Linked DNA regions of Dongshaea marina. The protein of the gene in region 1 interacts with the protein of each later gene in a pairwise test. Links are inferred from orthologs where the notes say so. Each region holds a gene or a part of one and is shown in the gene's direction. Other genes may lie near its edges. The genes, in order: rpe and eno.

Region 1 (14,462 bases):
CAGGGGAGCAATCAGCAGGCACAGCAACTGGCGTTACTACTGGGTGCCGGCTCCAGTTGGCGGGAAACTGAGTTAGCTAGTTGCCAGCGCAGTGTAGCGGCAGAACTTCTGTTTGAGCTACAGGTTGAGCCTCTATCTCAGGAGGAGCTCAAGCAGCTGCAACTCAATTGTGTGACTGAGCATTTTGAGCCAGGAGCCATTACCCGGCAGTTAAGCGAACAAGCGGGAAAAACCATGGAACAGAAAAACGACGAACAGATTCAATCCGATAGTGAACAGGCGTCCACCCCCCTGAAACCCGGTAAGCGCTGGGTCCGCTATCTGTTGGTGGCCGTGTTGGCGGTCGCGATAGTATTACTGGCTCTGAGCTGGCTCTTACCCCCAAGGGAGCAGTCAGCCGGCAATGATGAGGTAGCACCGCATACGCTGCAGCCACTACCATCTCCGGTCGAGACCAGCACGGCAACCACAACGCCATCCACTGAGCCTGACGGTGAGGGCTCAGAGCCTGTGGCTCAATCCTGGAACAAGGATAAGGTCAATCTGCCCCAATCTGTGAGTGAGAAGACCATCACCACCGAGACTAAGAACTACGAGGGCCGGCGTGTGGTCCTGTCCGATAAAGTGGTCGATGCGCTGATCAAGGATGAAGCAGGTACAGAGCTCCAAAAGATTTCATCAAAGCCCGCTAGGGTAGCGGCCGAGGATGCTGCACCTTCCACTGAGTCACAGCAGAAGACGCCTCCCCCGGCGAAGGCAAGCATCAATACCGATGAGATGATGGCTGATGCGAAGCAAGCTGAGCAGAAACCCCAGAGTAAGCCCGTGGTGATGGCGCAAAAGAGCGCAGCTCAGCCTAAGGTCGTTGAGCCGGTGAGCCAGTCATCGAATGTAAGTTCTTCGGGGGATAGTCTGTCACTGACCCAGGCCTCGGTTTTGCTGGCAAAACCTGCCAGCCACTATACGATTCAGCTGGCAGGATTTAGCCAAAAGCAGGCGGCATTCACCTTTGTGAAGCAGCATGATCTGTTAACCAGTGGCATGGTTTATCAAACCAAGTTTCATGGTAAGCCCTGGTATGTGGTGATCAAGGGAGACTATGATTCGGCTCATCAGGCTCGTTTGGCTATCTCCCAGCTACAGCCTGCTCTGCTCAAGAATCAACCTTGGCTCAAATCATTTTCAAGGCTGCAGCAGGAATTGAAAAATTAGTGCAGCGAAGGTGGTCATTCAGGGGTACAATGCGTACTTTTTTCTGCGAGTGAGCGGTTGAGCACAGGAATCTGATGAAAAAAGTACGCGCGTTTCTAAAGTGGGCAGGGGGGAAGCACTCTCTCATCGAGGCAATTCACCAGCATTTGCCTCAAGGGGAGAGGCTGGTTGAGCCCTTTGTCGGAGCGGGCTCGGTGTTTTTGAACACCGATTATCAGCGCTATCTGCTGGCTGATGTGAATCAGGATCTTATTGCTCTGTATCAAATCGTCCAGCAGGAGTCTGAGCGCTACATTGCGGATGCAAAATCACTGTTTGTCCCAAAAAATAACGACAAGCAGCGCTATTATCAGTTTCGGGAAAAGTTTAACAAGAGTAAAGATCCTTACCTGCGCTCTTTGCTGTTTCTCTATCTGAACCGCCACGGCTTTAATGGCTTGTGTCGCTACAATAAGAAAGGGATATTTAATGTTCCTTTCGGCTCCTACAGTAAGCCCTATTTTCCTGAGGCCGAGCTTAACTTTTTTGCCGAGAAGTCTCAGCGCGCCGAGTTTGTCTGCTGCTCTTATGATGAGACCTTCGCTAAGGTTCAGGGTAATGATGTGGTTTACTGCGATCCACCCTATGCCCCTTTGAGCACCACGGCCTGTTTCACCACCTATGCCAGTTACGGCTTCTCTCTAGATGATCAGGCGGTACTGGCGCGGCTGGCACGGCACACGGCCCGGGAGAAGGGGATCCCGGTACTGATCAGCAATCATGATATCCCCCTGACCCGTGAGCTGTACCGGGGAGCGAACCTGGGTAGCATCCAGGTGAAACGAAGCATCAGCCGTAATGGCAATCAGCGTAAAAAAGTCGATGAGCTGCTTGCCCTGTATCGCAGCGAGGATTCGTAAGCCTCCAGCCGCTTGTGGATACGCCCGTTATCTGAGAGCTGTTATATTTTGCAATCAGCTTGCAGCCTTTCGGCCAAGTCTGTGAGTATGGCCAGGTTCAAGCATCCTGTTTTTGGTGGCATCAATGGCTCCTGGCAAGACAGATGACCGCAAGCTAATAAAATGAGTTGCCGTTAGCAGGTCGCTTTTATATCGTCAAAAGTGCGAAAAAACTCGCTGTAAGCTGTGAGTTCCGGCGCTGAGCTGCGCGGTTGGCTATCTGTGGCTTAGGTGCTTGATAGCACAAATGAGTGTTCGAGTTATTTGAGCTATGGAGTGCGAGTAAACCCGGTTTATCTTTTAGATGGGCTGGCAAGGTGCCGGCCTGAACTTGAATGGGATCCTGAACATGAAAGATTATCTGATCGCCCCCTCGATTTTGTCCGCTGATCTGGCTCGTCTGGGGGAGGATGTCGAGGCGGTGCTCAAAGCTGGTGCTGATGTGGTTCATTTTGATGTGATGGATAATCATTATGTACCCAACCTGACCTTCGGTCCCAGCGTGTGTAAGGCGCTGCGCGATTATGGGATCACGGCTCCTATCGATGTTCACCTGATGGTTGAGCCGGTCGATCGGATGATCACCGAGTTTGCCAAAGCCGGCGCCAGCATCATCACCTTCCACCCCGAGGCAACGCCCCACGTGGATCGCTCCCTGCAGCTGATTAAGGATCAGGGATGTCAGGCCGGGCTGGTGCTTAATCCGGCGACCCCCCTGTATCACCTGGACTTTGTGATGGATAAGCTGGATGTGATCCTGCTGATGTCGGTAAACCCAGGCTTCGGGGGCCAGGCCTTTATTCCGGCTACCCTGGAGAAACTGCGCCAGGTGCGTCAACGAATCGAAGCCACAGGCCGTGATATTCGGCTGGAGATCGATGGCGGGGTCAAGGTGGATAATATCGCCGAGATCGCAGCCGCCGGAGCCGACATGTTTGTGGCGGGCTCGGCTATCTTTAACCAGCCTGATTATGCCCAGGTGATCGATGCCATGCGCCAGCAGTTAAAGACTCATGGCTGATTTCAGGGCGGTTCTGTTGGATCTGGATGGGACGCTGATCGACAGCGTTCCACAGCTTCACCTGGCGGTGGCACTCTCGCTAGAGGAGCTGAGGCTCCCTCAGCCGGGAGAGCTGTCGGTACGGGGCTGGATTGGCAATGGTGCCCTCAAACTGATGCTGCGGGCATTGAGCTGGGCGATGGAGCGCTCTGCAACCGAGGTTGAGCTCGCTCAGGCCATGCAACTCTTTTATCGCCACTATGAAAGTTGTTGTACCCGGGGACTCTCCCTTTACCCCGGCGTCATAGAGACATTGGAGGCGCTACACCAGGCTAATGTTCGGTTGGCCCTCATTACCAATAAACCCAGCCGCTATATCGCGCCAATCCTTGGCGCACTCAGGATGGAATCCCTGTTTGACTGCTGTCTCGGTGGCGACTGTCTGGCACGGCGCAAGCCGGATCCCGAGCCTTTGTTTTTTGCCTGTGAGCAGTTAGGTGTTAGCCCGGATAAAGCATTGATGGTCGGGGATTCTAAAAATGATATTCTGGCTGCCAGAAATGCACAAATGGCAGCCGCTGCCGTCACTTACGGTTATAATTATGGGGAGCCTATTGAAAATAGTGCTCCGGACTGGGTTTTCGAGGATTTCTCTGAACTGGCGCAACTATTGCTTTAGCTGTAGTGGATGATATATATTGGCTTCGGCCCGATCTTTCGTGATCCGGCTGCACGCCACCCACCTTTTATTTTTAGATATATTTATCTGCTATCGGTAAGGTGTCTGAACCAGGCACGGTTGCATTCATGATGCATAGTCGCCAGCTTTGGAGAGATATCAGGAGTGAGTTTCTGCTCACCTCCAATGAACCTCGCGAACCTTAATCAATATTATTTTGGAGGCAAGACAGATGCTTACGCAACGAGTCGAGGAAGATGAAATTAAGGATAAAGGTTTTTGGTTGCGAAACTTCAGAAAAGCGAAGAGCCAAAAAACTTTACAACTGATGGTATCTAAGGCGATCGATAAATACCATAGCAACTCAGGTGTGGTCGCGGCTATCTATCTGGCAGAGTGTCAAAGAGAGCGCGAGCTGGAATCGGGTGTGCTGCTGAATCGCTGATATTCAGCCGAATCCTGTTGATCTCAGGATCAGGATGAATTGCTACTCATAGGGTACAAGTTGACTGGCATTCAACCTTGAGTTGAAACCCGGGAATAAATATCGGAATTATTGACAGAGTATTCTGCTATTCCCAGGCTTTTATATTTTAAAAAATACTTATTATTGCGAAGCCCATGGCGCAATAAATGGTTTCTCTATTCTATTTTTCCCGGCTGAGGTTTGAACCTATTCTTCTGTCGTCTTCTCTGAATCCTGGGTAACGACCAATTTAGCGGGTAGGGTAAAACAGAAGGTACTGCCTTTTCCCTGGGTACTTTCTATCTGTAACTGGCTCTGGTGATTGTGCAGGGCGTGTTTGACGATCGCCAGCCCCAGCCCGGATCCCCCGGTTTGCCGTGAGCGGGCCTTATCCACCCGATAGAAGCGCTCGGTCAGGCGTGGAATATGTTTTGAGGCGATTCCCTCGCCACTATCTTCAACACAAAAGCGAGCCCGCTTATTGTGCCGGTACCAGCGGACATGGATTTTGCCGCCATCCGGTGTGTAGTGCACCGCATTATAGACCAGGTTGGAGATGGCACTGCGCAGCTGTGAGGTATTCCCCAGCACCTGTAGCTCTGGATCGATCTCAAAAGAGAACTGGTGGTTCTTCTTGCCACTGAGTGCCAGCGCCTCCTCCTCCAAAATCTTCATCATCGCCGGAATATCCACCTGCTCGGACTGGTCAATCTCGGTATCCGATTCGATGCGTGACAGGGTCAGCAGATCGTTGACCAGGTTCTCCATCCGGTCGGTCTGCTCACTCATCACAGGCAGGACCTGGGCGGGCAGCTGCTGACCGGGCAGGGCCGCCCCCATCTCAAGATAGCCTTTAAGCACGGTCAGGGGTGTACGAAGCTCGTGGGAGACGTTGGAGACAAAGCGCTTGCGCACCTTCTCTATGCTATGCAGCCGGGTCATATCCCGCACGATGAGAATCGATAGATCCTCGGTGTAGGGGATCACCCGGTACTCAAAGAACTGTTCATCGCAGTCCGGTGAGCGTAGCTCCAGCGGGTCGCTAAAGTCTCCCCGCTCGATATAGCGCAGCAGCAAAGGCGAGGAGATCAGCTGATCCAGATAGAACTGGCCGTCCAGCGGCCAGCTGAAGTGAAACAGCTTGGCTGCGGGCTGATTGCACCACAGCAGCAACTGGTTGCGCTGAAACACCATCAGGGCGTCGGGCAGAGCCTCGGCCCCGTTGCGAAACCAGCGGATCATCTTCTGGCGGCGGCTTCGTTGGCGCCTGAGTTGATTAAGGCGGCCGTCGAGCTGCTCTATGGCCTCACTGTAAGGGTTAAGCCTGGCTAAAGGGATTGCGCTTTTCTGCTGCTGTTGCATCCAGCTAAGGATCCGGCTTTGTCCCCACAGGCACAGCATCAGGTGCAGTGTCAGCGGGATCATGATGAGGACCGGATAGCCAATGGCGCAGGCCCCGAACAGTAAAACCACATAAAGGCAAAGCCAGAATCCACAGACCTGGAGGGGGGTTTTGAGCTTAAGCATCAGCACCCGCCTTGGGAGAGAAGCGATAGCCGGCACCGCGAACCGTTTCTATCCACTTATCGTAGCCGTAAGGAGCAATTGTCTTGCGTAGCCTTCGGATATAGACATCCACGGTTCGCTCATCCACATACACATCATTTCCCCACACCCGATCCAGCAGCCGCTCACGGCTGCAAACCTTATCGATATGGGTCATGAAGTAGTAGAGGAGCTTGAACTCTATGGGGCCTAAGCTTATCTCCTGCTGCTGGCTCATCACCCGGTGCGCTTCGGGATCTAATGACAGGCCATGCAGGTCGATCGAGTCTTTGGCCGTGGTCGGGTTGCTGCGACGCAGCACCGCCTGAATGCGAGCTAACAGCTCATTGGGGGAGAAAGGCTTAGTCACATAATCATCGGCGCCGCATTTAAGTCCGCGTACCTTATCCTCCTCTTCTCCTCGGGCGGTCAGCAAGATGACCGGAAGATCCCGTCCCCAACTACTCTCCTTGAGACGACGAATCAGTTCCAGTCCACTGGCTCCGGGGAGCATCCAGTCGAGCAGGATCAGATCGGGTACTTGTTGCTTAATGAGGGAGAGGGCTGAATCGAAATCTTCGGCAGAGCTGGTTTGATAACCTGCTCCATCGAGTAAAAAAAGCAGCATATCGCGAATTGCGGGCTCATCTTCAACTACTAGCAGTTTTTGAGTCATTGACTTGAACTGAGGGCTGGAATCGAACGCCAATCATTGTTCAGGCTTCGAACCAAGCTGTCAAGCCGCAATATTTGGGGGGAGGTTCTGTTGGCGCTTCCTATTTTGTTGAACCTGTTGCTTCTGAAAATATTTTGTTCGCGACGCGAGCCATCAGGTTGAGTGGTTCTAAATGAGTGGCGAGCAACAATGGACAGGGCTTTTTCAGGCGCCACCCGAAGGGCCGTGGCAATTTTTCCTCCCGGCTGCGTTATCAGATGTTCATGTAGAGCAACTACACCACGCATCTTCTGCCTTGCTGGTTGAAAAAATATCCAACGGCAGAACCAAATCTGAAGCATCAGCAGAACCTGGCCCTTACTGAGTCCACAGCCGTTTTTTTTACAGATGTCATAAAAGTGTCATAAAGGAATGGCATAAATGGCACTGTCGTTAAGGCATTTACTCAATAAGGTACAGTTCATGAAACTGAATAGGTTACTGAAAGTTGGTTGTGTTTCCGCTCTGATGCTGTCTGCAACGAGCGCTTGGTCTGCTGAGACAGTCAATGGCGCGGGTTCGACTTTTATCTACCCTGTCCTGGCTAAGTGGGCAAGCTCATACCATAAGGACACAGGTGTGGCGGTGAACTACCAATCCATTGGATCCGGTGGTGGTATCAAACTGATCAAGTCACAAACCGTTGATTTTGGTGCATCGGATGCTCCGTTGAGTGCCAAGGAGCTCAAAGACGCAGGCCTGGTGCAATGGCCGATGGTGATGGGAGGGATAGTTCCCGTCGTCAATATTCCCGGAGTGAAGAGTGGCGCCCTGAAGCTTGATGGCAAGCTGTTGGCTGACATCTACATGGGTAAGGTAAAGAGCTGGAACGATCCACGCATCGCCGAACTGAACCCGGGACTCAAGCTGCCTCAGATGGCAATCTACGCGGTTCACCGCGCCGAAGGCTCGGGAACCACTTACAACTTTACCGCTTACCTCAATCAGGTCAGCAACAGCTGGAAGAGCGAGGTAGGGATGGGCAAGATGGTCAGCTGGCCAAAGGCTGCTAACCAGCTGGGCGGTAAGGGTAACGCAGGTGTTGCCAACTTCGTCAAGCGTATCCCTGGCTCCATCGGTTATGTTGAATACGCCTACGCCGATGAGAATCACCTGGCGGTGACTCAGATGCGCAACAAGGCTGGCAAGTACGTACAGCCGAACCTGGAAACCTTCCAGGCCGCTGCTGCTAATGGCGACTGGGCCCATGCCCCGGGCATGAAGCTGATTCTGGTGAACCAGCCGGGTGCCCACAGCTGGCCGATTACTGCCACCACCTTCATCCTGATGCAAAAAGACGCGAAGAATCCTGCAGCCAGCCGCGAGGCGCTGAAGTTCTTCGACTGGTCCTATAGCCATGGTGTCGAGATGGCGAAGAAGCTGGACTATGTTCCTATGCCACAAAATGTCGTCAAGCTGGTGCAGTCGGTGTGGAGTGACAAGCTGCACGCAACGCCCCAGACACTGGCAGCAAAATAAGATCGTAATAAAGAGCTAAGCGGTAGATTCAATGATAAACGATGATGCGATGATCTACGGGGCAGGCGCCCGGCGAATCGACGGAGACAAGATCTTTCACGGACTGTGTAAAGGTTCTGCCATCCTGATGATGCTGATTATGCTGGGGGTATTTGTACTGCTGCTCCACGGAGCGCTTCCAGCGTTAGAGAAGTTTGGTGCGTCTTTTGTCTGGAGTAATGTCTGGGATCCGGTGGCCGAGCAGTTTGGTGCAGCTTCGGCTATCTACGGAACCCTGGTCAGCTCACTGATCGCCATGGTCCTGGCATTTCCTGTCGGACTGGCGATTGCGGTGTTCCTGGCCGAGATCGCTCCACAATGGCTGAGCCGTCCTCTGGGGATCTTGATTGAGCTGCTGGCGGCGATCCCCAGCATCATCTACGGCATGTGGGGCTGTTTGTGTTTGCCCCCTGGTTCTCCACCGGCTTTCAGATGTGGGCGATGGAGCACCTGGCCGGAGTGCCGGTCCTGGGCACAGTGTTCAGTGGCCCGCCGATGGGAATTGGTCTCTTAACTGCCGGGATCATTCTGGCGATGATGATTCTGCCGCTTTTGACCTCACTGATTCGCGATGCCCTGATGACGGTGTCACCGATGCAGCGTGAGGCAGGCTATGGACTGGGTGTCACCCGTTGGGAGCTCTTTTGTAAGGTACTGTTGCCCAGCATCAAAGGCCCGGTGATCGGCGCATCGATTCTCGCCCTGGGACGCGCCTTGGGTGAGACCATGGCGGTGACCTTTGTCATCGGTGGCGCCAACGCGATTCACGCCGCCCTGTTTATGCCCGGCACTACCATCTCGGCCAGCATCGCCAACCAGTTTAACGAGGCAACTGGCACCATCTACCCATCCTCGTTGATGGCACTGGGTCTGGTTCTGTTCGTCATCAGTGTGGTGATCCTGGCTGTAGCGCGCCGCATGTTAAGAGGGCATAAGTGATGTTTGCACGTAAGCTGAAAAATACCATTGCTGTTGGTTGTGCCTATCTTGCCTGTGCGCTGGGGCTGTTCCTGTTGGGGGCGATTCTTTACACCCTGCTCTCGAAAGGCTTAAGTGCCATCAACTGGCAGATGCTGACCGAGAGCATGCCGGGTCCTGGCTCTGAGGGGGGCGGCCTGTATAACGCCATCATCGGATCTTTGATGATGACGGTCTGCACCACCATCCTGGTGACACCAATTGGCCTTTTGGCCGGAACCTGGCTTGCCGAGTTCGGCAAGGGGACCAAGCTTCGCGAGGTGATCCGTTTTGTGAACGGCATCCTGCTGAGCCTGCCCTCAATCCTGATCGGTCTTTTTATCTACGAGCTTATCGTGATCCCAAGCGGCCACTTCTCTGGCTGGGCCGGGATCTTGTCGCTGACCATCATCGCGCTGCCGATTATAGTGACGGCGACCGAAGATATGCTGCAGCTTCTGCCTGGCTCCCTGCGTGAAGCGGCGGCCGGCCTTGGAATTCCCCGCTGGCGGATCATCTGTCAGATCGGTTATCGCGCGGCGCGCTCGGGTCTGGTGACCGGGGTGATCCTGGCGGTGGCCCGGGTGAGTGGTGAAACGGCGCCACTGCTGTTCACCTCACTGAATAACGATTTTACCAGTTACAGCCTGAACGGGCCGATCGCCAGCTTGCCGGTGACCATCTATCAATACGCCATGAGCCCGTATCAAAACTGGAACGACCTGGCATGGGGCGGCGCGCTGCTGCTGACCATGATGGTCCTTATACTCAATATCATTTCACGTCTGTTAGTTGCTAAAAAAGCTTAGGAGAGATCCAGATGCACGCTTTACCTCAATACGAAGAAACCTTTAACTCGAGCGATAAAGTGGTCTCTCTGGCCGATGCAACGCGCATGGAGATCCGGGACCTGCACTTCTACTACGATGGCGGTAAGACGATTGCCCTCGATGGGATCAACCTGCCGCTGTATGAGCGCAAGGTGACCGCTCTCATCGGCCCGTCTGGCTGTGGTAAGTCGACCCTGCTGCGGACCCTGAACCGGATTTTTGATCTCTACCCGGGGCAGAAGGCAACCGGTGAGATCCTGCTCGACGGACGTAACATCCTTAAGGGACCGGTGGATATAAACCGTCTGCGCACCAAGGTTGGGATGGTGTTCCAGCGCCCGACGCCGTTCCCGATGAGCATTTATGACAACATCGCTTTTGCCCTCAAGCTTAACAAGAAGATGTCTAAGGCGGAGCTGGATAAGCGGGTGGAAGATGCCCTGCGCGCCGCTAACCTGTGGGAAGAGGTCAAAGACAAGCTTAAGGCGAGCGGCAGCTCATTGTCCGGTGGTCAGCAGCAGCGTCTGTGTATCGCCCGAACCATAGCACTGGAGCCTGAGATCATCCTGATGGATGAGCCAACCTCGGCGCTGGATCCTATTTCCACCCAGGCGATTGAAAACCTCATCGAGGAACTCAAGCAGAAGTACACAATCGTGATCGTGACCCACAACATGCAGCAGGCGGCGCGGATCTCCGATTACACCGCCTTCATGTACCTGGGTAAGATGGTGGAGTTTGGTTCGACCGAGAAGCTCTTCTCCACCCCGCAGCAAAAGCAGACCCACGACTATATCAATGGCCACTTTGGCTAATCGCGGATAGCCATTGCGAGAAAAGCCCTGCTTCGGCAGGGCTTTTTTATGAGCTCGGAAACAAAAAAGGCCAGTCTGATGACTGGCCTTTTGGCATCTGGTGGCGTGAGCCTTACTCCGGCAGCACCGCGTTGTGGTAAACGTTCTGCACGTCATCACAATCTTCGAGCATATCCATGAACTTCTGGAACTTCTCCAGGTGCTCTTCGGTGATGTCGGTGTCGGTCTGAGGTACAAAGGTGATCTCATCGAGATCCAGCTCCAGCTCAGGGTAGGTCTCGCTCAGGGCGGTCTTGGTGTTATTGTACTCGGTGTTAGGGCAGAAGATGGTGATGACGCCATCTTCACACTCGATATCATCCACCTCAACATCGGCCATCATCAGGGCTTCCAGCACCGCTTCTTCATCTTCACCCTTGAAGGAGAACACCGCCTGGTGCTTGAACATGTGGGCGACTGTGCCGGAGGAGCCAATTTTGGCGCCGGTCTTGATGAAGCAGTTACGTACTTCCGCATAGGTGCGGTTGTTGTTGTCGGTCAGGCAGTCGACAATCACTGAGCAGCCGCCGGGCCAAAGCCTTCATAGGTGGCCCGAGTGTAATCTTCACCGGCGCCGCCCTTGGCTTTTTCGATGGCCCGCTCAATCACATGGGTGGGAACCTGGTCTTTCTTGGCAGATTCAATCAGGCGACGCAGTGACAGGTTGCCATCGGGGTCGATGCCACCGTTTTTGGCGCAGACATAGATCTCTTTGCCGTACTTTGAATACACCTTGGTTTTTGCGCCGGCTGTTTTGGCCATCGACTCTTTGCGGTTCTGAAATGCTCTTCCCATCAGACTGGACTCTTTGATTAAAAATTTGGATGGGGGGATTTTACTGCGTAAGGCTGGGCTGTGCCAGTGGGAGTTATTTGTTGCCCTACAGGCGGGGGATTCGGGCTGACCTGCGGTCGGCTGGTTTCAGCTCGGGGAGCTGATGCCCTGCAGGTTGCAGGAGTTGACCTTCGGGCAGGGAGTGTGGCTGCGCCACAGGTGTCGGGGTGCGATACACAGGGATGTGTGAATGCAGCGATAGTCATGGATGACGTTAGCTGCCGGCTGTGCCTACTTTTGTATCGCCAAAAGTAGGCAAAAACTCGCTGCGCGCTGCGAGTCCCTCCGCAGAGCTTCGCGGCTCGGCGTCCTGCCTCGAAAAAACTAAGCCATCAATGACATACAGTTAAACCCAACAGCAGTTTAATAAACGGTTAGATCAACATTCAGTTGGTGATTATCTGAACTCGGGGATAGTGTGGCTCTGGGTGAATAGGTGTTGCTACTGATCTGAACTTCGTATGAGTGCTTGGTTCCCTGGGCCAGGGTTATCCAGTAAGGGTCTTTTTCTCGCTTATGATGAGATACCACGAGTTGTTCAACTGGAGTCCACGGTGCGAGCCAGCCGTTGCTGGTATATACCTCGTAATGCCTCTGCCAGTCCCAACGGTCTAAACTATGATATCCATTATGTGAGTAGATGCTAGATTCGAGTGTGACGGTTTGATTAGGCTTAACCTCAAAGTGCGATGAGCCATCTTGGTCTTCAATCAATAGTTTATATTGGTCATGACTTGTAAAAGTCAGTGCCACTGTTCCGCTTGCGTAGGCTGTTCCCGAGAGTAATAAGGCGAAAGTAACCAATAATGCCTTTTTCATGCATCACTCCTTGATATGCAGAATTAGAGAGCTCTAAAAAATACACGAGATTAAAACTGAGGGCTTCCATAAATGGCTGTATATGTAACATCTGGCATTTGTGATGAAGGCTCGGGATTTCTTGGGGCGTTGTTTCCTAAATCGATGGAACCTTTTGGTTTGAGCAAGATCTGATCTCCCATCGTCATGATGGGAAGCTTCAAATGGGTAAATCCAACGGCAAAATCAAGAACTGGTCTCAATACAATAAAGCATTGGTAAAGCGTGGCTCGATCACCTTCTGGTTGGATGAGAATGCAGTCAAAAACTGGCATTGTCAGGAGCACCATGGCGACAGAGGAAGAGGCTTCACGTTCAGTGATACCGCTATCGAAACCGCGTTGATGCTCAAAGGAGTATTCAGCCTTCCACTGAGGGGGTTGCAAGGATTCCTTGATTCGGTCTTTCAGCTCATGAATGTTCCTCTTAAGTCACCGACTTATAGCTGTATCAGCAAACGAGCGAAGACCGTTGAGATAAAATATCGCCGCCCCAGCCGAGGCCCTGTTGCTCACGTGGTCGTTGATGGGACAGGGCTCAAAATCCACGGTGAGGGAGAGTGGAAAATGCGCAAGCACGGAAAAGAAAAGCGCCGAGTTTGGCGCAAGCTCCACCTGGCTGTTGATGCTCAAACTCATGAAATCATAGCAGCCGAGGTCAGCCTTGATAGTGTTGGAGATAACGAGGTGTTGCCGACCTTATTAAACCCACTACGACGCAAGATACAGCAAGTCTCAGCAGATGGTGCATACGATACAGAGGCTTGCTATGCACTGTTACAGAGAAAGGGTTGTAAACCAACGATTCCTCCCCGCAGTAATGCAGCTTACTGGAAAGGAGATCATCCCAGAAATGAAGCTGTCGAAGCGCTTAAAAATGGGCAGCTTTCACAATGGAAGCATGACAACGACTACCATCAGCGCTCGTTAGCAGAAACAGCAATGTCTCGCTACAAACAGCTCAATTCTCCACAGCTGAGCTTACGTTGTTATAACGGTCAGGTTGGGGAAGCCTTGGCCGGAGTTAAAGCTTTAAACAAAGTGATCGGGCTTGGTATGCCTGTCAGGCAGCAAGCTGCCTGAATGGGTACAAGTCAATTATCAGACTCGGATTTAGGAAACAACGCCATTTCTTGGTGGCTTGGGGGTAACGTTTGGAAGTTGTTGGTTGTCTTGGGGGAGGGGAAGAGTGCAGATCGACAGAGGTAAGGCTAGGGAGCTTCATTGGTTGCCTGATTTCTATCATGAGTGTGGTTATGGTGGGACTTTCGATGGTGAAGATGAGGTGTTTTTCATCGGGAATGAGAGCAAAGTTCATGGTGTTGTGAGAATCGCAACCGAACAGGGTGCCCTGGTGCTCTGGGGGATGCTGGTTCACCCAGATCTGAGAAGGCAGGCGATTGGGAGTCGCTTGCTTAGCCAGTTACAGGATTATCTGGAGAGCAAGTCCGAGAGTTGCTTCTGTTTGCCCCATGATTACCTGGCCGGGTTTTATGGACAGATCGGTTTTCAGTCTATCGAAAGCTCTGCTGCACCGGAGTTCCTGAGTAAAAAGATGAATCGATATAAGGAGCAGGGGCTTAATATAGTGTTGATGGAGCGGACATCAACTGGCTGAGCTGATGCCCTGTGGTCAGGCATCAAGTGGCCATTAACACTCAGGAAGAAGTGATAAATTAAATTATCAATAGCTGAAATAGTAATCTGAATATTGAATAATTAGGTATCGGTAAGTAGCTTTTTAGTATATTAACTTATTTAAATTGTTTTTCAGTAGAGCTCTAGGGTTCAAATGGGCTTCCCAGTACATTATCATGACCAAATATTTGTTCAAGTGCAGTGATTGATTTATCAGATAGTATCTGTGTGAACAGTAAAGTGAGATTGTGCTTGGCTCGTGAACAACTTACATAAAATAGATTTCGGTTTCTCTCAAATGTCTCTTGCTTATCTTCAATGTATCCATCTTCCATCCATTCGAGCATTTGATTCCAGTTGTAGTGATTCCAACCACGCCCTAAAACTACAAGAACGTTATCGAACTCTGCACCTTTTAC
Region 2 (14,643 bases), 3.7 Mb from region 1 along the record:
CATGCCTGATATCAGGCAGAGCAGATGAAACCAAAATTTAAGAGAAACTGATGACCGAAAAAACCTACACCCTCAATGATCTCCTCGATGTGATGAGTACCCTGCGTGATCCCGATAAGGGATGCGCCTGGGATCGCAAGCAAACCTTCGCCACTATCGTTCCCCATACCCTGGAGGAGGCTTATGAGGTTGCCGAAACCATAGAGCAGCAGGATTTTGCGGCGCTGCCCGGTGAGCTCGGGGATCTGTTGTTCCAGGTGGTGTTCTACAGCCAGTTAGCCAAAGAGCAGCAACTGTTTGAGTTTGAAGATGTGGTCAACCAGGTGACACAAAAGCTCATTCGCCGTCACCCCCATGTGTTTGCCGGGGTCAGTTTTGCCGATGAACAGGCGATGAAACGCAACTGGGAGCAGGAGAAAGCCAAAGAGCGCGCTAGTAAGAGTGGCGAAGCGGGTAGCGTGCTGGATGATATTCCGACGGCTATGCCTGCCCTGACCCGGGCCAACAAGATTCAGAAGCGTTGTGCCGGGGTTGGGTTTGACTGGAATGAATTGGCTCCGGTGGTGGCTAAGCTGCATGAGGAGATCGATGAGGTGATGGCCGAAGTGAATGCCCCCGAGCCCGATCAACAAAAAGTTACAGAAGAAGTCGGGGATTTGCTGTTTGCCTGTGTTAACCTTGTCCGGCATTTAAAGCAGGATCCCGAACAGGCGTTGCGCCAGGCCAATGATAAATTTTGCCGCCGCTTTCGCGAGGTGGAACAGAGAGTTCACCGTCAGGGACAGCAGCTGACCGATTGCTCGCTGGAGCAGTTGGATCAGATCTGGGATCAGGTGAAACGCGCAGAATCATAAGGTGACAGGTGAAAATGGCTTGCCGGAGCGGCTTGCTTGGATTAAACTGTCGCCCCGTCTCGTATTTCTGCGTTTAACGCACAACTTCCTTGCATTTCAGGTTCCGAATGACGACTAAATTTATTTTTGTGACGGGTGGTGTTGTTTCTTCCTTGGGTAAAGGCATAGCAGCCGCATCTCTGGCCGCTATTCTTGAAGCTCGGGGACTGGATGTCACCATTATGAAGCTGGATCCCTATATCAACGTCGATCCAGGCACAATGAGCCCAACTCAGCACGGTGAGGTTTTTGTCACCGAAGACGGCGCTGAGACCGATCTCGACCTTGGCCATTATGAGCGTTTCATCCGTAACAAGATGACCCGCCGGAATAACTTCACTACCGGCCGGGTGTACGCGGATGTACTGCGTAAAGAGCGTCGCGGCGACTATTTGGGTGCGACCATTCAGGTCATTCCACACATCACCAATGCCATCAAGGAACGAGTACTGGCGGGTGCCGAGGGGCACCAGGTTGCGATTGTTGAGATCGGCGGAACCGTCGGAGATATCGAGTCTCTGCCGTTTCTGGAGGCTCTTCGTCAGCTGGCAACCGAGCTGGGACGTGAAAATGCGATGTTTATGCACCTGACGCTGGTTCCATACCTGTCGGCGGCGGGTGAAGTGAAGACCAAGCCTACCCAGCACTCGGTAAAAGAGATGCTGTCTATCGGGATCCAGCCGGATGTGCTGATCTGCCGTAGCGATCGGGTGGTTCCTGCCAATGAGCGGGCCAAGATCGCCCTGTTCTGTAATGTACCTGAGCGTGCGGTTATCTCTCTGAAGGATGTGGATAGCATCTATAAGATCCCGGCACTTCTGAAGTCTCAGGGGCTGGATCAGCTGTTTGTTGACCGTTTTGGCCTGGAGTGTCCCGAAGCGGATCTCGGCGAATGGGAGCAGGTGATCTATGAAGAAGCCAACCCTGTGGGTGAAGTCACCATCGGCATGGTGGGTAAGTATATTGAGCTGCCTGATGCCTATAAGTCGGTGAACGAGGCGCTTAAACATGGTGGACTGAAGAACCGTCTGACTGTGAAGATCAAATATATCGATTCTCAGGATCTTGAGAGTCGTGGTACCGAGCTACTGGAAGGGCTGGATGCGATTCTGGTCCCAGGTGGTTTCGGTGAGCGGGGTGTTGAGGGCAAGATCCTTGCTGCGCAACATGCTCGCGAGAATAACATCCCTTATCTTGGGATCTGTCTGGGAATGCAGGTGGCGTTGATCGAGTATGCTCGCAATGTTGCCGGGCTCGAAGGGGCCCACTCCAGTGAGTTTGATAAAGAGAGCAAGCACCCGGTTGTCGCGCTGGTGACCGAGTGGATTGATGGCGAGGGGAATGTTGAGATGCGTAGCGAGAGCTCGGATCTTGGAGGAACCATGCGCCTTGGCTCTCAGCTGTGCCACCTTGAGAAGGGGTCTAAAGTGCATGAGCTGTATGGCAGCAGTGAGATCCACGAGCGCCATCGCCATCGCTATGAGGTGAATAACCATTTCCTGCCTAAGATTGAGGAGGCAGGCCTCAAGATCAGCGGTCGCTCAGCTGATCACAAGCTGGTTGAGATTATTGAAAATCCACAACATCCCTGGTTTGTCGCGTGTCAGTTCCATCCGGAGTTTACATCGACACCAAGAGATGGACATCCGTTGTTTGGTGGATTTGTAAAAGCTGCTGGTGAATTTCAGAAAAGAAATCTAAACTAGCTTGCGTGATTCGCGGTTGTGGCCTGGTGTCGCAGCCGCTTTTTCGTTTTAGGTCATACATTTTTTACTTCAAAGAGGGAAACCTTATGTCCAAAATCGTAAAAATCATCGGTCGTGAAATCATTGACTCACGTGGAAATCCAACTGTAGAAGCAGAAGTTCACCTGGAAGGTGGCTTTGTTGGTATGGCGGCTGCGCCATCTGGTGCTTCTACCGGTTCTCGTGAAGCTCTGGAACTGCGTGACGGTGACAAGAGTCGTTTTCTGGGTAAGGGTGTTTTAAAAGCAGTTGCTGCGGTTAACGGTCCAATCGCACAAGCTCTGCTGGGTAAAGATGCCAAAGAGCAGGCTGCAATCGACCAGATCATGATCGATCTGGACGGAACTGAAAACAAGTCTCAGTTCGGTGCAAATGCGATCCTGGCTGTGTCTCTGGCGAACGCTAAGGCGGCTGCGGCAGCTAAAGGTATGCCTCTTTATGAGCATATCGCTGAGCTGAATGGGACTGCAGGTCAGTTCTCTATGCCTCTGCCGATGATGAACATCATCAACGGTGGTGAGCACGCGGATAACAACGTTGATATCCAGGAGTTCATGATCCAGCCTGTTGGCGCTAAGACTCTGAAAGAAGCGGTTCGCATCGGTTCTGAAGTGTTCCACAACCTGGCTAAGGTTCTTAAGGGCAAGGGTCTGAGCACTGCTGTTGGTGATGAGGGTGGTTTCGCTCCTAACCTGGAGTCTAACGCTATGGCTCTGGCGACCATCAAGGAAGCTGTTGAGCAAGCGGGCTATGTTCTGGGTAAAGACGTGACTCTGGCTCTGGACTGTGCTGCTTCTGAGTTCTATGACAAGGACGCAGGCATCTACAACATGAAGGGCGAAGGCAAGACCTTCACTTCTGAAGAGTTCAACCATTACCTGAAGGGTCTGGCTGAGACTTACCCAATCGTTTCTATCGAAGACGGCCTGGACGAGTCTGACTGGACTGGCTTCAAGCACCAGACCGAGCTGCTGGGCGACAAGCTGCAACTGGTAGGTGATGACCTGTTCGTAACCAACACCAAGATCCTTAAAGAAGGTATCGACAAGGGTGTTGCTAACTCTATCCTGATCAAGTTCAACCAGATCGGTTCTCTGACCGAGACTCTGGCGGCGATCAAGATGGCTAAAGACGCGGGCTACACTGCAGTTATCTCTCACCGCTCTGGTGAAACCGAAGATGCAACTATCGCTGATCTGGCGGTAGGTACTGCTGCAGGCCAGATCAAGACCGGTTCTATGAGCCGCTCTGACCGCGTTGCTAAGTACAACCAGCTGATCCGTATCGAAGAAGCTCTGGGTTCCAAGGCTCCTTTCAACGGTCTGAAAGAGGTTAAAGGTCAGGCGTAATCCCGCCTCACTTTTCTTCTGAGAAAGCCCTCCGCATAGCGGGGGGCTTTTTTATGGGGCCTTCAACAAAGAGATCGGCTTATTGCTGTCAAAGATCTGCTGCAGGGCGCCATTTTCCTTGAGCTGTTGCAGGCCATGGTTGAAGTCTTCAATGATTTTGCGGGCATCTTGCGCTTTTTTCGAGATCACTAGGTGTTGGGGAGAGACACTCACCGCAGGTGTCATAGATTCAAATAGTTCGGCTTGCAGAGGATGCTGGGTTTTTAACAGGTACTCACCCTGAAGTTTATCGATGAGTGCCAGCTGAATCTTTCCGGCGACCAGCGCATCGATGAGCTCAGGATCACTATGAAAAACCTGCTTGTCGATGTTGGCTTCTTTGAACTCCCAGGGGTAGCTGTATCCCAGGACCGAGCCGATTGAGTAGGGCTTTAGATCTTTGAAGCTACTGAACTTCACCTTTAGTCCTCTCATCTTGAAAAAAACCAGAATATTTGATGGAGGAAGTGGATCCGAGTAATAGAACCATTTTTTCCGCTCTTCGGTTTCCCACAGGGTAAACATCCCATCGGCCATGCCATTTTGCGCGACTCTGAAGGCGCGCCTCCAGGGATAAAGCTCCAGGCGTACCTGATATCCCATGACCTTAAATGCTGCCTTCACCTGCTGGGTGATGAAGCCCTGCTGCGGCAGCTTCTTGCTGAAATAAGGCGGGTAATCGGCTGAGGTCAGATAGATCTCCCGGGCAAGGCTGACACCGGGCAGGGCGATCAGCAGGGAGCACAGAAGCAGAATAAGCTGTTTTAGTCGCATATCCATTGAGTGATCAGTCTCCGATTGAGCTTGTTGTGAGTATAGACCCGTGGATCGTGATGGATGTTATTTCAGCTGACAGAGCCCGGCGGACTCTAATCTGCTTTTTTTCTGAGATGGCTTTGGGCAAGATAGAGAAAATCTTGATCAACAGGGAACAGCCCATGCAACAACTCGCCATCAGCGCCTTTGGTGAACCAGAAACTCTTCAGCTACAGGAGGCGGATCGCCCTGATCCCGGGCAGGGGCAGTGTCTGGTTCGGGTGCACTTTGCCGGGGTGAATCCGGTGGATTGTAAAACCCGGGCGGGCCTTGGCTGGGCAGCAAAGCAGCTTAAAGACGCTCTTCCCTGGGTTCCCGGCTATGATATGGCAGGTGAGATCGTAAGCTGTGGGCCCGGAGTCACGGGGTTTGAGGTTGGGCAAAGGGTGTTCGGCCTGGTGGGCTTTCCGCACCAGGGAGGCTGTTATAGCCAGTACCTGGTGGCGGATGCAAGTGAGCTGTGCCCGGCTCCCGATGAACTGGTTCTGAGTAAGGCTGCGGCCCTGCCGGTGGTAGGGCTGACCGCCTGGCAGGGATTGTTTGAGCATGGCAGATTGCAAGCCGGTGAGCGGGTATTGATCCTGGGAGCTGGCGGTGCCGTGGGTCAGTTGGCGGTGCAGCTGGCGGCAGATTGCGGTGCCGAGGTGAGTGCAGTCGCCCGGGTCAACTACAAGATGCCGCTGATGATGCTCGGGGCGCAAGAGATCTATCAGGTGGCTCGGTTGCCGGATGGGATCGAAGTGGATCTGGTATTGGATCTCATCGGAGGTGATACCGCCTGTGAGATCCTTGGGAAGCTCGGGGCCTTTAAGCGAGTCGTCACCATCCCAAGCGTCAGTGTTGAACAGGTGACGGAGTGTGCAAGGACACGGGGGGCAGAGGCTTGCGGGATGATGCTGCACCCGGATGCAGATCAGCTGGCTGAGCTTGCCGACAAGTTGGCGTCTGAGCGAGTTAAGCTTGCGATCTCAGATATCTATCTCCTGAGTCAGGGAGTGAGAGCTCATCAACGGCTGGAGCGTGGCGGTGTGGGTGGCAAGCTATTGTTAAGGATGTTTGATGAGTGCTGAGGCCACTGAGGTGGGCCGTTCGACTCCTAAGCTGACAGATAGCCACTGTCACCTCGATTTTGAGTGCTTTGACGCTGATCGGGATACCTTGATCAGGGAGAGCAAACAGCTGCTGTCGGCGATCATTATTCCCGGCGTCGCATCGAGCAACTGGCGGAGGGTTCAGGCCCTTTGTGCCTCTGAGGGGGCTATCTGTATGCCGCTTATGGTATTCATCCCTTGTGGCTTGCCGGGGAGGGATTAAGCGCCTGTCAGGCCCTGGCACAGTTTCTTAAGCTGGGGGGAGAGGAATTAGTGGCTGTGGGTGAGTGTGGCTTGGATCCGAAGGCGCACGCCTCGGCTGAGCTGCAAACAGAGTCTCTGCTGACTCAGCTCAAACTGGCTGAGGATTTTTGTCTGCCGCTGATCTTGCATGGGCGGCGTCCGGTTCACGATGAAACTCTTAAGTTGCTGCGCCGGGTAAGGCCCTCCAGAGGCGGGGTGATCCATGGTTTTTCCGGCTCGCTGCAGCAGGCCCGTCACTATATTGAGCTTGGATTTAAGCTCGGGGTCGGCGGGGTCATTACCTATCCCAGAGCCAACAAGACCCGAACGGTTTTTCGCGAGCTGGAGCTGGAGCACCTGTTGCTGGAGACCGACTCTCCGGATATGCCGCTGGCGGGCTATCAGGGGCAACGTAACGAACCACTGAGAGTGGTTGAGGTGTTCGCTGAACTGTGTCGGATTCGGGGAGAAACTCAGCAAACAGTTGGCGGGCAGCTTGAGCAAAACGTGCAGGATCTGTTCGGGATCTAGGTAATTTTTAGTTACAGAGGGCAAACACTTTGTTGATCCAGGTTCAGATCCATTATCAATTCTCTTCCTAAACTTCGATCTATCTCCCACTCTTTCATATTTGGCTTTACCTTTGGTTTTTCTTCAAATAGAGTCCATTTTCCGAAAGAATTAGCCTTAAATTTAATCCGCAAAGGACCCTGTTTTTCGGGCTACACTGGTAGGGCTGCTCAGAGGATAAAAAAAATACAGCCTAAAAAAACAGCGGTTTACGTGTATTTTATGTAAGCTAATTTTTCCATTGTTGTTAAACTTGAAGCAGGATTAGCCGAAAAGTGTGAGCCCTGGCCGATTTTGAAAGCAAGGAGGCAAAATGAGCCAGGCTAGAGTGCGTAAAAGCTCTTTATTTGGGCTATTACTGTATGGAAGGTTAACCGAGAGGAAATAAAAACTATGAGTCTAATCATGGGCATCGTGGGTGCTCTCTTTCTTATCGGAGTGGCGATACTATTTTCCGATAATAGACGAGCGATCCGCTTTCGAACCGTATTTGGAGCGTTTGTAATCCAGGCGTGTATTGGAGCCTTTGTCCTCTACATCCCTATCGGCAAGGATATTCTGAAAGCGATCTCAGACGCTGTATCCCAGGTGGTGAACTACGCACAGGATGGTATCAACTTCCTGTTTGGCGGCCTGGTCAGTGGCAAGATGTTTGAGGTATTTGGCGGAGGCGGCTTTGTATTCGCTTTGCGGGTCCTGCCGGTCATCGTCTTCTTCTCCTCATTGATCGCGGTGCTCTATTACCTGGGGATCATGCAGTGGGTGATCAAGCTTCTTGGTGGCGCCCTGCAAAAAATTCTGGGAACCTCTCGTACCGAATCCCTTTCCGCAACGGCGAATATCTTCGTCGGGCAAACAGAAGCTCCGCTGGTGGTGCGCCCTTATATCAATCGCATGACTCAATCTGAGCTGTTTGCGGTGATGTGTGGTGGTCTGGCTTCGATTGCCGGTTCCGTTCTGGCGGGCTACGCGGCGATGGGGGTCAAGATGGAGTATCTGGTGGCGGCATCCTTCATGGCTGCGCCCGGGGGACTCTTGTTTGCTAAGCTCCTCAAGCCCGAGACCGAGACCCCGGACTATGACGAGTCGGCGGCTGAGCCTGAGGTAGATGATAAACCTGCCAATGTCATTGATGCTGCGGCTGCGGGTGCCTCCTCAGGGATGCACCTGGCGCTCAACGTTGGCGCTATGTTGCTGGCCTTTATCGGTCTGATTGCCTTGTGTAACGGCATCATAGGTGGTGTTGCTGGTTGGTTTGATTATGGAAGTGGTGCGATTGATGCCGCTTATCAGCACCTTGAAACCCTGGCCGCTGCTGCGACTCTGTCTCCCGAACTACATGGGTTGATGCAGGTGCTCGCTAAGTCGGTTGGTGATATGGCACGACCGGAGATCGCAGCGACAGCTAAGCAGATTGCTGCCTCGGCAAGCTCCGATGATATTAAGAATGCAGCCATGTCTCTGGCGAAGGCGACCGATATCAAGCTTGGCCTGGAGACCATCCTCGGCTGGATCTTTGCTCCGGTTGCCTTCCTGATCGGGGTGCCCTGGGGTGAAGCGACAACGGCAGGCTCCTTCATCGGGCAAAAGGTCATCCTGAATGAATTTGTTGCCTATGCCAACTTTGTCCCTTACCTGCATGGTAGTGAGATAGTGGCAACCACTCAGCAGGTGATGAGTGAGCATACCAAGGCGATCATCTCCTTCGCTCTGTGTGGATTCGCAAACCTTGCATCTGTAGCCATCCTGTTGGGTGGTCTGGGTGGAATGGCTCCGAGTCGCCGTGGTGAGATCGCTAAATTTGGTCTCAAGGCGGTGTTGGCCGGAACCTTGTCTAACCTGATGTCTGCTTCCATTGCCGGGTTCTTCCTGGCCCTTGGCTAAAGCGTTAGTATGTGACGAAAGGGAGCGCCAGGCGCTCCCTTTTTTATTGCCGACTCTCACCCTGGCTACTCTTGCGGCTTGCTGATTTAGCCATCGGGATAGCCCCTTCAAGGGGGTTATTTACTGGTCTGAAGAGCTCAAAATAACTCTGTAATTTGTGAGCTGCCTCTAAAAAAATATCAAATGATCGGTTTGGCCTTGCATCTTGTGGGCAAAGCGGGTTGAATAGTCGCTCGTAGGATTTTGCGTAGACAGACCAACCGGATTTGTCTCCGATGTCGGTTTTCAGCAACGGATGCTGAGGGACACGGAACCAGGCAATGGTTGAATGAACTGTTTACTTCACTAACACTCCAAAGAGTGTTGGCGGTCAAAAGGATTTGAGTTGGGAGCCCAGGCTATTGCCCTGGTGTTTTCAAACCTTCACGGAACTAAGTCCGCAATGTTTCTAGTGGATATCTGCCTGTGGGAAACAGGGTAGATCCCTATTGGGAATTATTGCTGGGCTCTTGTCTGAACTAGTCGAGTTATATCCCAGATTTTTATTTCCTTTGGCCCGAAGTGGTGATGAGTGCCGTTTGTGTACTTAATGAACCTTTGGTAGGGTCAATGGCGCGTATTTTTCAATTTTTGACTTGGAGATAGCTATGACCGATCTGAAAAAAACAGCACAACTGGCGCTGAATTTGATGGATCTGACGACTTTGAATGATGACGATACGGATGCCAAGGTCATTGACCTGTGTCATAAGGCCAAATCTCCAGCGGGCAAGACTGCTGCGGTCTGTATCTATCCTCGTTTTATCCCGATTGCACGCAAGACGCTGCGTGAGATGGGTGCTGAAGATGTAAAAATCGCGACCGTCACCAACTTCCCTCACGGCAATGATGATGTTGAGATCGCTGTGGCTGAAACCCGTGCGGCCGTCGCCTATGGCGCCGATGAGGTGGATGTTGTCTTCCCGTTCCGCGCCCTGATGGCTGGCAACGAGCAGGTTGGTTTTGAGCTGGTTAAGGCTTGTAAAGAGGCCTGTGGTGATGTTCTGCTGAAGGTAATCATCGAGTCAGGTGTCCTCGAGACTCCGGCGCTGATCCGCAAGGCTTCCGAGATCTCGATTGCGGCGGGAGCTGATTTCATCAAGACCTCTACCGGTAAGGTGCCTGTGAATGCTACGCCTGAGGCTGCTCAAATCATGCTGGAAGTGATCAAAGAGAAGAACCCTAAGGTTGGCTTTAAGGCAGCTGGCGGCGTAAAAAATGCTGAACAGGCAGCTGTATACTTTGAATTAGCAGAGGGGCTGCTGGGCAGTGACTGGATCGCGCCGGATACCTTCCGCTTTGGCGCATCCAGCCTGCTGAACAACCTGTTGCACACCCTGGGGTGTGGCGACAAGCCAGCGGATAGTGCCGGCTACTAATCGAATACTATAAAAATAAAAAAACCAAAGGGGGGGAACACTCCCCCAGCTACGGAAAACCAAAGAACACACGGACCCTACAACTCGGTGGAGAAGAACTAAGATGTATTTGCCTCAGGAAGTGATTCGCAGAAAAAGAGATGGCCAGAAGCTGACTGCCCAAGAGATCCGTTTTTTCATTAACGGCGTTGCAGACAACAGCATCGGAGAGGGGCAGATTGCTGCCTTTGCGATGGCGGTCTATTTTCAGGGAATGTCGATGGATGAGAGCACTGCATTGGTGATGGCGATGCGGGATTCTGGCATGGTGCTAGACTGGAAGCCGCTGGGACTGGATGGTCCGATCGTCGATAAACACTCCACCGGTGGGGTTGGTGATGTTGTATCACTCATGCTGGGACCAATGGTTGCAGCGTGTGGGGGTATGTCCCGATGATCTCTGGCCGCGGCCTGGGTCATACGGGAGGGACTCTGGATAAGCTGGATGCGATTCCTGGTTACCAGACGGCTCCGGATGAAGAGCTGTTCCGAAAGGTGGTAAAAGAAGTGGGGGTTGCCATCATCGGACAAACCGGAAATCTGGCGCCTGCTGATAAGCGGATCTATGCAACGCGGGATATAACCGCGACCGTGGATTCTATCAGCATGATCACAGGGTCCATTTTATCTAAAAAACTGGCTGCGGGACTTGATGCCCTGGCTATGGATGTTAAGGTCGGTTCTGGAGCCTTTATGCCGAGCTATGATGCCTCCGAAGAGTTGGCGCGTAGTATTGTTGGTGTGGCGAACGGAGCTGGCTGTAAGACAACGGCACTTCTGACCGATATGAATCAGGTGCTGGCATCCAGTGCAGGGAATGCCGTTGAGGTTCGTGAGGCAGTGCGCTATCTGACAGGGGAGTATCGTAATCCTCGCCTGCATGCGATCACCATGGCTCTGGCAACAGAGATGTTGATTGCGGGCGGATTGGCGCAAGATGGTTTACAGGCACAGCAAAAACTGGAAGCGGTTCTGGCCAATGGCCAGGCAGCGGAAGTTTTTGGGCGAATGGTACATGGCCTGGGGGGCCTGTCGATTTCGTTGAAAAATACGATGGCTATCTGCCAAAAGCAGATCTGATCCAGCCAGTGTATGCGGATCTATCCGGTTATGTGACCGCGATGGATACCCGTGAACTGGGGATGGCTGTGGTCAGTATGGGAGGTGGCCGTCGTTGTGCCTCTGATTTAATTGATTACCGCGTGGGGCTGACCGATATTATCCGTCTAGGAGCATCGGTTGATCCGCAAACACCGCTGGCATATGTGCATGTCAATGATGAACAGACGTTTGCTGAGGCTGAGCGTGCGGTTCGGGCCGCTATCAGTATCACTGATGAGAAGCCTCAGGAAACGCCAGACGTCTACGCATGCATCCGCGCCGATGATGTGAAGTGACCGGAGACAATATCATGAAACGCGTATTTATTTTGATGATGGATTCTTTCGGCATTGGTGCCAGTGCCGATGCAGACAAGTTCGGTGATGTCGGTGCCAACACCATGGGACATATTGCTGAGCGGTGTGCTGCCGGAAAAGCCGACGAGCAGGGCCGTCAGGGGCCACTGACACTGCCAAATCTGAATAAGCTGGGCATGGGCCATGCTTGTGAACTGAGTTCGGGCTACTTCCCCGAAGGGCTGGATCAGGCACTGCAGCCTGTTGGTGCCTATGGCTACGCCAAGGAGCTTTCCAGCGGTAAGGATACGCCGAGCGGTCACTGGGAGCTGGCTGGGGCACCTGTCTTGTTTGACTGGGGCTATTTCACCGACAAACAGAACAGCTTCCCGCAGGAGCTGCTGGATGAGCTGGTTGAGCAGGGAGACCTGCCGGGATATCTTGGAAACTGCCACTCCTCCGGGACCGTGGTACTGGATGAGCTGGGCGAGGAGCATATGAAGACGGGTAAGCCTATCTTCTACACCTCGGCAGACTCTGTATTCCAGATCGCCTGTCACGAAGAGACCTTTGGTCTGGAGCGTCTCTACGACCTGTGTAAGCTGGCGCGTAAGCTGCTGGATAAGTACAACATCGGCCGGGTGATCGCCCGTCCCTTTATCGGCACTAAGCCCGGCGAGTTCCGCCGTACCGGTAACCGTCACGACTATTCGGTACCACCTCACATGCCGACCCTGCTGGATCGCATGGTTGAAGCGGGTGGTGAAGTGGTCTCAGTGGGTAAGATTGCCGATATTTATGCTCATCGCGGCATCACCCAGAAGTACAAGGGAACCGGCCTGGAGCAGCTGTGGGATGTGACCCTTGAGCAACAGCAAAAGGCACCGGATAACAGCATCGTATTCACTAACTTTGTGGATTTCGACTCTGAATATGGCCACCGCCGCAATGTCGCGGGCTATGCAAAGGGCCTTGAGTATTTCGATGCCCGTCTTGCGGAGTTTATTGAGAATATGCAGCCGGGCGACCTGGTTGTACTAACTGCGGATCATGGTTGTGATCCAACCTGGTCCGGTACCGACCACACTCGTGAGCATGTTCCTGTTCTCTTCTATGGCAGTGAAGTAAAGGCGGGCGCGGTTGGTGAGCGTGACACTTTTGCCGATATCGGGCAAAGTATAGCGTCGTACCTGAATTTACCGGCTCTGGAATATGGAAAGAGCTTTCTTTAACGGTTTACAAGATAGAACTGAAAGAGGAATTTTAAATGGCAACTCCACATATTAATGCCAAAGAAGGTGCATTTGCTGATGTAGTTCTGATGCCGGGTGATCCACTGCGCGCTAAGTATATCGCGGAGACTTTCCTGCAGGATATCGAGCAGGTGAATGACGTGCGTGGCATGCTGGGCTTTACCGGTACTTACAAGGGCCGTCGCATCTCTGTTATGGGTCATGGTATGGGGATCCCATCGTGCTCTATCTATGCGAAAGAGCTGATCACCGAGTATGGCGTGAAGAAGCTGATCCGTGTGGGTAGCTGTGGCGCGGTTCGCGAAGATATCAAGGTTCGCGACGTAGTGATCGGTATGGGTGCTTCTACCGATTCCAAGGTAAACCGTATCCGTTTCAAGGATCATGATTTCTCTGCAATTGCAGATTACGATCTGGTTCACAACGCGGTTGAGGCTGCCAAAGCCAAGAAGATCGACGTTCGCGTGGGCAACATCTTCTCTGCGGATCTGTTCTACTCTCCGGATCCAGAGATGTTCGACGTGATGGAGAAGTACGGCATCCTGGGTGTTGAGATGGAAGCTGCCGGCATCTATGGTGTTGCTGCAGAGTTTGGCGCGAAGGCCCTGACCATCTGTACCGTTTCTGATCATATCCGTACCGGTGAGCAGGTTTCTGCTGCAGACCGTCAGACCACCTTCAACGAGATGATCGAGATCGCGCTGGAGTCTGTACTGCTGGGTGATGCGAAGTAACCTCTGAGCCGAACTCTAAGTTCACTCGATGATTGAAATCCGGAGCCTTAGGGCTCCGGATTTTTTTTGCCTTCAGCACAGGCTTCAAGGTCCGTTCAGCTTGTTAGCCAATTGGTTTCACCTTGGTAATCGATTGTGGTGCCGGATGTTCGTAGCTGGTAGGTTTTTTATCTCAGATTGGTAAATGATAACCATTTCCTTTGTGTGTTTATTACGAATGTTTGATAATTCATTGTCAAGATGACACTTTTCCTACGTGAAGCCACAGATCTAGACTGGTTTTGAAAGTTTTCCGTGGTAAAATTACGCGATTTTGGCAGGGGAACAGCTTGTTACGCTTTCGACAAGTTGCTTGCTAGCGCATATTTTTTAACTGGTTGAAGCCGATGAAAACAGTAAATAACGAAAACCCCGTAGATTGCCTGAGCCCTGAGGCGATCGCCGCCCTGGCCGAGGAAACAACGATCGCTAAGGCGACGAAGCCGATTGGTAAGTCATTTATGCTGGCGATTACCGCCGGGGTCTTTATCTCGATCGCCTTTGTGTTTTATGTCACGGTGACCACAGGTTCAGCTGGTATGCCCTGGGGAATGTCTCACTTTGTCGGTGCATTGGCGTTCTCCCTGGGACTTATTCTGGTGGTGCTTTTGGGCGCAGAGCTCTTTACCTCCTCAACTCTGACTATCCTGGCGAGAGCTTCAAACCGGATCACGACCAGACAGGTGTTGGGGAACTGGGTTCTGGTGTACCTGGGGAATTTTGTCGGTGCCATGGTGATGGTGGCGCTGATCTTCTTCTCGGCGCAGTTTATGGCGGATAAGGGGCAATGGGGATTGACGGCGCTTAAGCTTGCTCAGCATAAGATCCATCACACCTTTGTGCAGGCGGTGTGCCTTGGGATCCTGTGTAACCTGTTGGTTTGCCTGGCGGTATGGATGGCGTTTGGTGCCCGTAGTGCCACTGATAAGGTGATGGTGCTGATACTCCCCGTGGCCATGTTTGTCGCCTCTGGTTTTGAACACAGCATTGCCAATATGTTTATGATACCGACCGGCATCATCATCCATGCCTTTGCCGGGCCTGAGTTCTGGCAGGCGATCGGCCACTCACCGAGTGATTTTGCCGATCTCACTGTGCATAACTTTGTGCTGAAGAACCTGATTCCTGTGACC

Evidence for each region.
Region 2: the proteins of rpe (region 1) and eno interact in binary tests that used the Escherichia coli proteins (3 or more experiments, as listed by UniProt). The link is inferred for Dongshaea marina from one-to-one orthologs.

What each region holds. Positions count from the first base shown.
Region 1 is NZ_CP028897.1:4,338,209-4,352,670, reverse strand. What follows is about bases 1,600-4,335. They hold rpe (ribulose-phosphate 3-epimerase), read left to right. Parts: upstream 1,600-2,499; coding sequence 2,500-3,171; downstream 3,172-4,335. Other genes in these bases: DB847_RS20280 (hypothetical protein), read left to right, coding at 4,062-4,274; DB847_RS20285 (phosphoglycolate phosphatase), read left to right, coding at 3,164-3,829; DB847_RS20295 (Dam family site-specific DNA-(adenine-N6)-methyltransferase), read left to right, coding at 1,600-2,111. In the rest of the region: DB847_RS20300 (AAA family ATPase), read left to right, coding at 1-1,212; more of DB847_RS20295, read left to right, coding at 1,287-1,599; phosphate regulon sensor histidine kinase PhoR, read right to left, coding at 4,503-5,822; phosphate regulon transcriptional regulator PhoB, read right to left, coding at 5,815-6,516; DB847_RS24555 (hypothetical protein), read right to left, coding at 6,513-6,857; phosphate ABC transporter substrate-binding protein PstS, read left to right, coding at 6,979-8,034; DB847_RS25820 (ABC transporter permease), read left to right, coding at 8,066-8,587; DB847_RS25815 (PstC family ABC transporter permease), read left to right, coding at 8,473-9,012; phosphate ABC transporter permease PstA, read left to right, coding at 9,012-9,839; phosphate ABC transporter ATP-binding protein PstB, read left to right, coding at 9,851-10,675; DB847_RS26460 (YebC/PmpR family DNA-binding transcriptional regulator), read right to left, coding at 10,788-11,231; DB847_RS26455 (transcriptional regulator family protein), read right to left, coding at 11,228-11,509; DB847_RS20235 (hypothetical protein), read right to left, coding at 11,912-12,367; DB847_RS20230 (IS5 family transposase), read left to right, coding at 12,571-13,488; DB847_RS20225 (GNAT family N-acetyltransferase), read left to right, coding at 13,595-14,023; DB847_RS25220 (3'-5' exonuclease), read right to left, coding at 14,187-14,462. UniProt on the Escherichia coli protein: Catalyzes the reversible epimerization of D-ribulose 5-phosphate to D-xylulose 5-phosphate.
Region 2 is NZ_CP028897.1:645,300-659,942, forward strand. The notes cover bases 1,920-4,836. They hold eno (phosphopyruvate hydratase), read left to right. Parts: upstream 1,920-2,685; coding sequence 2,686-3,987; downstream 3,988-4,836. Other genes in these bases: DB847_RS03290 (CTP synthase), read left to right, coding at 1,920-2,599; DB847_RS03300 (substrate-binding periplasmic protein), read right to left, coding at 4,039-4,806. Outside these bases: mazG (nucleoside triphosphate pyrophosphohydrolase), read left to right, coding at 51-854; more of DB847_RS03290, read left to right, coding at 962-1,919; DB847_RS03305 (NADP-dependent oxidoreductase), read left to right, coding at 4,965-5,912; DB847_RS26270 (TatD family hydrolase), read left to right, coding at 5,902-6,156; DB847_RS03315 (TatD family hydrolase), read left to right, coding at 6,132-6,707; DB847_RS03320 (NupC/NupG family nucleoside CNT transporter), read left to right, coding at 7,140-8,630; deoC (deoxyribose-phosphate aldolase), read left to right, coding at 9,278-10,048; DB847_RS03335 (phosphopentomutase), read left to right, coding at 11,499-12,716; deoD (purine-nucleoside phosphorylase), read left to right, coding at 12,752-13,471; formate transporter FocA, read left to right, coding at 13,858-14,643. UniProt on the Escherichia coli protein: Catalyzes the reversible conversion of 2-phosphoglycerate (2-PG) into phosphoenolpyruvate (PEP). It is essential for the degradation of carbohydrates via glycolysis.